Linked DNA regions of Novosphingobium sp. G106. The protein of the gene in region 1 interacts with the protein of each later gene in a pairwise test. Links are inferred from orthologs where the notes say so. Each region holds a gene or a part of one and is shown in the gene's direction. Other genes may lie near its edges.

Region 1 (3,708 bases):
CCCGGCATAGCCGATCCGCATGACGCTGCCGTCTGGGCCGCGGAGCCGGCCCGATCCCTGGACCTGGAGGAAATAGAACTCCACCGGATCGGCTGCCCAGGCGATCTCCAGCCCTTTGCCCATCAGCGCCCCGTCCTCGATGTCGCCACGGGTGTAATAGGACACGAAGCGGCCGGTCTCGTCGTAGCGGCCGAGCGGCTGCTTCCCGTCCGACGTCGGCGCCGCGTCGCCGGGGCGTGCGCGGACGAGGTCGGGCGGCATGCCATAGACCGGGACGTCGTAGCCCGGTTGCCGCGTGCGGACACCGGCGATCTCGGGCTCGTAATAACCGGTGGCGAAAGCCGCGCCGTCGCCGATCCGCGCGGTCTCGAAATAGCGAGTGAAGAAGCTGCGCGCGTCGGACAAGGACCAGCCCGGCGCGGCGTCGCAGGCGGGTTTCCAGTCGGCGCCGCGGGTCAGGCCGGTGCCGTCGGTCCGCGTCGTCAGTCGTGCGCAGCTCAGGCGAAAGGCTGCGAGGGCTTCCGCGGCATCGTCGGCGGGGATGCTGAGCGTCGCGATGTCACGGCCGCGCGTCACGCCCGCAGAAACGGCGTTGTAGGGAAGAACGATCGGCGGCTGGATCACCGGACGCGTTACCGGGGCCCGCCTGACCGGCGGTCGAGGACCGTGACTGGGAGGAATGAGAGGGCCGCAGGCCGAGAGCAGGACGAGCAGCGCGAGCGCCGCGATCTTGCGCGCCCTGCTGCCCACGAAAACCTACCCTTCGTCGGTCTCGTCGAGCAGCCAATCCGGATCGGAGGAGGCGACGTTGCGGCTGAAGTTCCAGATGTCGATCGCCTCGATCGCGTCGTTGAGCGAGCCGGCGACCACGGCACCTTCGGCGTTGCGCGTCACTGCGGCGATGTCCGAACGGAAGCGCACCGTGATGCGCGCAAACGGCGCTTCGAAGCTGGCGGCGCTGATCGTCGCTTCCTCGATTCGTACCAGGCGGTTGTCGAGCGTTTCGCCTGCAGCGACGCGCGCGTCGATCGCGGCGGCAAAGCCTTCGTAGACATCCCGATCGCAGAGCTGGCGGAGCTCGTCCTTGTCGCCGCGCCAGAAGGCTTCGAGGATCATGCGGTAGGCGCTGCGCGCGCCTTCGATGAAGGCATAGGCGTCGAACTGACGGTCGGCGGCGGCGATGGCGCGAAGGCCGCGTTCGACCGTAGCGGTCACCGCGGGGATGTTGCGCGGCTGAAGCGCCGGGCTCGGAGCCTGCTGCTGGCGCTCGACGGGCTGGCGTGGCGCCGGCGCGGTGGGAGCCGCATTCGTTCCGGCCTTGCCGTCGATCCGGCCCGGCATCGTCTCTTCCTCGTGCTCGGCGCGGCGGCCGAGCACCGAATAGAGCCGCAATCCGAGAAAGGCTGCGATCATGGCCAGAATGACGATTTCGACGGTCACGCCTTCGTTTTCCAATCCTGAATGCCCGGTAAGGGGGCTGTCATAGTAACCTCAGATAGGGAGGGATGACAAATGAACAACGCATGAGCGGGCAATCCGGGCGATTTTTTCGTTAACCGGATGGCATCTTTGCAACGCTGTCCGCCTGCTTCTCCTTCCCGTCTCATTCCGAGACCCAAGCCACGCCATTGCTGCCCGCCGCATGCGATGCTAGGCGCGCGATCACGTTACACCTGCAAGCGTGAAGAAAGACGAAAGCCATGGCCGACGACGGCAACATCATTTCCAACCTCGATCTCGGCGGCAATGGCGAGGACACGGCCCCCGCCGCCGGCATGATCTCGCAGTACGTCAAGGACCTCTCGGTCGAGAATCCCAACGCGCCCGACGCTTTCAGCTGGCAGGACGCGCCGCAGGTGGACATCCAGTTCAACATCGCGGCACGCCCGATCAACGATGAAGTCCAGGAAGTCGAGATGAAGATCGTGGTGACCGCCAAGTGCGAGGCCGGCACAGCCTATATCGTCGACCTGTCCTATTGCGCGCTGATCGGCATGCGCAACATCGACCAGGCGCAGGCCCACGCCTTCACCTATGCCGAAGCGCCGCGGATCATCTTCCCCTTCGCCCGCCGCGTCCTGGCCGATGCCGTGCGCGACGCCGGCTTCCCGCCGCTGATGCTCGAGCCGATCGACTTCAACGGGCTCTATGTCCAGCAGCTCGCCGGGCAGCAGGGCGAAGGCGCGCCGGTCGGCAACGCCTGACCCAACGGTCATGCCCCTTATCCTGCCGGCCATGTTCTTTTTCCTGCCGGCAGGTCTTTAGGGCGATGAATCTCCTCAAGGCTACCGGCACGATCGGCGGACTCACACTCGTCAGCCGCGTGCTCGGGCTGGTGCGCGACAGCCTGTTCGCGCGCTATGTCGGCGCCGGTTTCGCGTCGGACGCCTTCCTGGTGGCCTTCCGGCTGCCCAACATGTTCCGCGCGCTGTTTGCCGAGGGCGCTTTCGCTTCGGCCTTCGTGCCGATGTTCAACCGCAAGGTCGGCGATCCTGACGGCAACGGCCTGCGCGACGGGCTGGACTTCGCCGAGCAGGCCCTGGCGGTGCTGCTGCCGGTGCTGCTGGTGCTCACCGTGGTGCTAGAACTGGCCGCCTGGCCGCTGACCCTGGTGCTGTCGGGCGGGTTCAACGACGTCAGCCACGAGCAATTCGCCTTCGCCGTGCAGCTGTCGCGGTTCACCATTCCCTATCTTATGCTGATCAGCCTGGTCTCGCTGTTCGGCGGCCTGCTCAATTCGCTGCACAAATTCTGGGTCAACGCCGCCGCGCCGATCCTGCTCAACCTGACGATGATCGCAGCGCTGGTGTTGTTCCATTCTGACAGCGCGCTGGTCACCTCGCGCAATCAGGCGATCGCGGTCTCGGTCTCGGGTCTGCTGCAGCTCATCTGGCTCGCCTGGGCCTGCCGGCAGAACGGGGTGAGCCTGAAACTGCGCCGCCCCCGGCTCAATCCCGAGGTGAAGCGGCTGATCAAGCTGATCCTTCCCGCCGCAGCCGGCGCGGGTGCGGTGCAGATCAACCTCGTCATCTCGACCGCGCTTGCCGCTTCGCTGTTGTCGCACGGATCGGTCACCTACATCTACATGGCCGACCGGCTGAACCAGCTGCCGCTCGGGCTGATCGGCATCGGCCTCGGCACCGTGTTGCTGCCGACAATCTCGCGCCAGCTCGGCGCGAAGGAAGATGCTGCGGCGATGGAGACGCAGAACCGCGGCATGGAACTGGCCCTGCTGCTGACCCTGCCCGCGACGATGGCGCTGGTGCTCTGCGGCGAGCCGATCGCCGCCGCTCTGTTCGGCTACGGCAAGTTCGATGCCGCCGACACGCACTACACCGCGCAGGCGCTGGCCGCCTTCTCGATCGGCCTGCCGAGCTACATCCTGGTCAAGGTGCTGACGCCCGGCTTCTACGCCCGGCAGGATACGAAGACCCCGGTGCGCTTCGCCATGATCTCCGTCGGCGTGAACCTCATCGGCAACCTCGCGCTGATCCTGCCGCTGAAGCACATGGGGCCACCGCTGGCGACGGCGATCGCCTCCACGGTCAACGTCTGGATGCTCTACCACACGCTGGTGAAGCGTGGGCATTTCACCCCCGATGCCCGCCTGAAGCGCCGCGCCTGGCGGCTGGCGCTGGCGGCGCTGGCGATGGGCGGCGTGATGTGGGCGGCGCAGGGGCTGTTCATGCCCTATGTCCACGGCACCTG
Region 2 (3,990 bases), 4.1 Mb from region 1 along the record:
CTGCTTGCGCACGATGACCCGCATTCTTCTTGCCCTGCTTGCGCTGCTCGGTTTCGCCGCGCAGACGGCACATGCCGAAACCGGCATGCGCGGGGTCGGTACTGCGCAGGTCGGGACGGTGCAGGCGCAAGCCGCTCAGGCCCGTGTCGCGGTTGCCCGGGCGCAGGATTGCGCGGCGCCGATCATGCAGCAGACGGTCCGGATCGCAGGCTGCCTGCCGATCGCGCTGACGCCGACCGAATGGCGGGCCTGGACGGTTCTGCCCGGGATCGACCGCGCGCGCGAATAGCGCGCCGGCCGTCTTTTGATCCCCGCCTGGTGCTGCCTGAAGGCGGCGCCCGTTACGTCATACAAACCATCTCCACGTCAGGAATTCGCTATGTTCGGGGCACTCGCCAAGGCCGTTTTCGGCTCGTCCAATGACCGCTACGTCAAGTCGCTCGACAAGATCGTCAGAGAGATCGCCGCCTATGAGCCCGCGCTCGAAGCGCTGAGCGAAGAAGAGCTGATCGGCCAGACGGCCAAGTTCCAGGCCGCGCTGGCCGCGGGTTCGACGCTCGACGATATCCTGCCCGAGGCCTTCGCCACGGTGCGCGAGGCGGGCAAGCGCGTGCTCGGCATGCGGCACTTCGACGTGCAGATGATCGGTGGCATCGTCCAGCACCGCGGCGAGATTTCCGAGATGCGCACGGGCGAGGGCAAGACCTTGGTGGCGACGCTCGCGGTCTATCTGAACGCGCTCGAGGGCAAGGGCGTCCACGTCGTCACGGTCAACGACTACCTCGCCCGCCGCGACGCCGACTGGATGGGCCAGATATACCGCTACCTCGGCCTGACCGTGGGCGTGATCGTGCCCAACCTCTCCGAGGACCAGCGCCGCGAGGCTTATGCCTGCGACATCACCTATGCGACCAACAACGAGCTCGGCTTCGACTACCTGCGCGACAACATGAAGCACGAGCGCGGCCAGATGGTCCACCGCCCCTTCAATTATGCGCTGATCGACGAGGTCGATTCGATCCTGATCGACGAGGCGCGCACGCCGCTGATCATCTCGGGCCCCACCGACGACAAGTCCGAGCTCTACATGCAGGTCGACGCCGTGGTGAAGCGGCTCGTGCCCGAGGACTACGATGCCGACGAAAAGACCAAGAACATCACCCTGACCGAGGACGGCGTCGAGAAGGTCGAGCGCATGTTCGAGGACGCGGGCATGCTCGAAGGTTCGAACCTCTACGACATCGAGAACACGCAGGTGGTCCACCACCTCGACCAGGCCCTCAAGGCCATCGTCATGTTCAAGCGCGACATCGACTACATCGTCAAGGACGACAAGGTCGTCATCATCGACGAGTTCACCGGCCGCATGATGGACGGCCGCCGCTGGTCGAACGGCCTGCACCAGGCGGTCGAGGCCAAGGAAGGCGTCCGGATCGAGCCCGAGAACCAGACGATGGCCTCGATCACCTTCCAGAACTACTTCCGCATGTACCCCAAGCTGGGCGGTATGACCGGCACCGCGGCGACCGAGGCGCCGGAATTCTTCGACATCTACAAGATGAACGTCGTCACCATCCCGACCAACGTGCCGGTGCAGCGCATTGACGAGGACGACGAGTTCTACAAGAACACCAACGACAAGTTCCAGGCCATCGCCAAGCTAATCAAGGAGCGCAGTGAGGCAGGGCAGCCGCTGCTCGTCGGCACCGTGTCGATCGAGAAGTCGGAACTGCTCTCCGAGTTCCTCCGCCAGGAGAACGTGCCTCACAACGTGCTCAACGCCCGCTTCCACGAGATGGAGGCGCACATCGTCGCTCAGGCGGGCCGCGTCGGCGCGGTGACGATCGCCACCAACATGGCCGGCCGCGGCACCGACATCCAGCTGGGCGGCAATGTCGAGTTTCGCACCGAGGACGAGCTCAAGGACATGCCGGAAGGTCCCGAGCGTGACGCCGCGGTGGCCAAGATCAAGGCCGAAGTGGCCGAGCAGCGCCAGCTCGTGCTCGCCGCCGGCGGGCTCTGCGTGATCGGTACCGAACGTCACGAAAGCCGCCGCATCGACAACCAGCTGCGCGGCCGTTCGGGCCGCCAGGGCGATCCCGGCATGTCGAAGTTCTACCTCAGCCTCGAGGACGACCTGCTGCGCATCTTCGGGCCGGACACGCTGTTCGCGCGCATGATGAACAGCAACCTCGCCGATGGCGAGGCGATCGGCTCGAAGTGGCTGTCGAAGGCGATCGAGACCGCGCAGAAGAAGGTCGAGGCGCGCAACTACGACATCCGTAAGCAGGTCGTCGAATACGACGACGTGATGAACGACCAGCGCAAGGTCATCTACGAGCAGCGCGCCGACATCATGGATGCCGAGACCGTCGACGACGTCGTGGTCGACATGCGCAACGACACGATCAACGCGATCGTCGCCGATGCCTGCCCGGCAGGCTCCTACCCCGAGCACTGGAACACGGAACAGCTCAAGGAGCGGGTCGGCGACGTGCTGGCGCTCGACCTGCCGATCGATGCCTGGATGGACGAGGACGGCCTCGATCCCGAAGTGATCGAGGAGCGCATCGCCACGCTCGCCACCGAGAAGATGGAAGCCAAGATCGCGGCCAACGACGAGACCGTCTGGCGGCAGGTCGAGAAGAGCGTGCTGCTCGACCGGCTCGATCACTACTGGAAGGAGCACCTCGCTACGCTCGATGCGCTGCGCCAGGTCGTGTTCCTGCGCGCCTATGCGCAGAAGACGCCGATCAACGAGTACAAGCAGGAAGCCTTCGGGCTGTTCGAGAAGATGCTGGAGTCCATCCGCGAGGACGTGACGCGCATCCTGACCACGAGCGACCTCCAGTTCTCGCCGGCACCCGAGATCGGCCTGCCCGAGCTACCTGATTTCCTGACCGGGCATATCGATCCCTTCACCATGCCGCCGCCGAGCGGCGAAGTGTCGGCGTCGCCGGTGTTTGGCGCCTCGCCGACGAGCGCCTTCGGTCTCGCCGAGGCGGGGGTGGCCCTGGCCGAGGCTGGCGGCGATCCCTATGCCGGGCAGAACCTCAGCCGCAATGCGGTCTGCCCCTGCGGCTCGGGCAAGAAATACAAGCACTGCCACGGCATAGCTGGGTAAAAGGGCGCCGGGTAAACGATCAGGCCGCGAGCAGCAGGTCGCAGCGCAGCACCGGTATGGTCCGCTTCTTGGCGAAGGATCGGGCCATCTGCTGCGAGTACCAAGCGCTGTAGCCGGGGAGGGCAGTTTCGGAGACCGGGTTGCCGGTGAAGGCGGCCTGCCCGCTGACGCCGAAAAGCTTGCCGATGATGTTCATGCCTGGTCTCCGATCACGCGTTCCGCCGGCGCGGCGGCTTGATGAAGCCCTTATGGCGATGGTTAACATTCCCTTCGGTGGCGGGACGCACGGGCAGAATGTGTTTTTTGCCACGCGGGCGGGAGGGCTGCGCACCCGAGCCGGTGTCCATGCGCGATAAAGCGTACGCTTGGTCGGTTTACAGCCCCTTTGGCCTTGGTTATCGCCCACCTTGCGCGCCTGCGCCGTGCGGATTCTTCCCCAAGGATTCGCGCTGGCCGGGCGCGATCGTCTTGGAAGGAGTTTCGATGAAGAATATGATCAAGGGCGCGGCGCTCGTCGCGATGGCGGCGATGGGTCTGAGCCTCAGCGCTTGCGGCGGCGGATCGACCAATGCCAATGCCGCGGCGACGCCCGATCCGGCCGACCAGACCGCAGCGTCGATCGATGCAGTAGCGCCCGCGCCGGTCGAATCGGCTCCCGCGTCCGAAGCCGCCGCTTCCGAGGCTCCCGCCGCTGCGGCAACCGCTTCCGAAGCCGCCGCGCACTAAGCACGCCAGCTCGAACGCAGAAGGCCGGTTCTCTCAGGGGAGAGCCGGCCTTTTTCGTGCTCTGCCGGCTGTCGGACGACGTTTATCCGCCGCGTTTGATCATGGTGACTTCGTCCGAAATGACCTGCGTGGCTTGGGCG

The links.
Region 2: the proteins of secB (region 1) and secA interact in binary tests that used the Escherichia coli proteins (3 or more experiments, as listed by UniProt). The link is inferred for Novosphingobium sp. G106 from one-to-one orthologs.

Annotation. Positions count from the first base shown.
Region 1 is NZ_JAHOOZ010000001.1:5,186,098-5,189,805, forward strand. The notes cover bases 734-3,452. They hold secB (protein-export chaperone SecB), read left to right. Parts: upstream 734-1,700; coding sequence 1,701-2,204; downstream 2,205-3,452. Other genes in these bases: KRR38_RS25305 (murein transglycosylase A), read right to left, coding at 734-750; KRR38_RS25310 (Tim44/TimA family putative adaptor protein), read right to left, coding at 757-1,440; murJ (murein biosynthesis integral membrane protein MurJ), read left to right, coding at 2,270-3,452. In the rest of the region: more of KRR38_RS25305, read right to left, coding at 1-733; more of murJ, read left to right, coding at 3,453-3,708. UniProt on the Escherichia coli protein: One of the proteins required for the normal export of some preproteins out of the cell cytoplasm. It is a molecular chaperone that binds to a subset of precursor proteins, maintaining them in a translocation-competent state.
Region 2 is NZ_JAHOOZ010000001.1:1,078,698-1,082,687, forward strand. Bases 1-3,324 are described here. They hold secA (preprotein translocase subunit SecA), read left to right. Parts: upstream 1-379; coding sequence 380-3,124; downstream 3,125-3,324. Other genes in these bases: KRR38_RS05070 (hypothetical protein), read left to right, coding at 14-289; KRR38_RS05080 (hypothetical protein), read right to left, coding at 3,144-3,320. In the rest of the region: KRR38_RS05085 (hypothetical protein), read left to right, coding at 3,608-3,850; KRR38_RS05090 (hypothetical protein), read right to left, coding at 3,933-3,990. UniProt on the Escherichia coli protein: Required for protein export, interacts with the SecYEG preprotein conducting channel.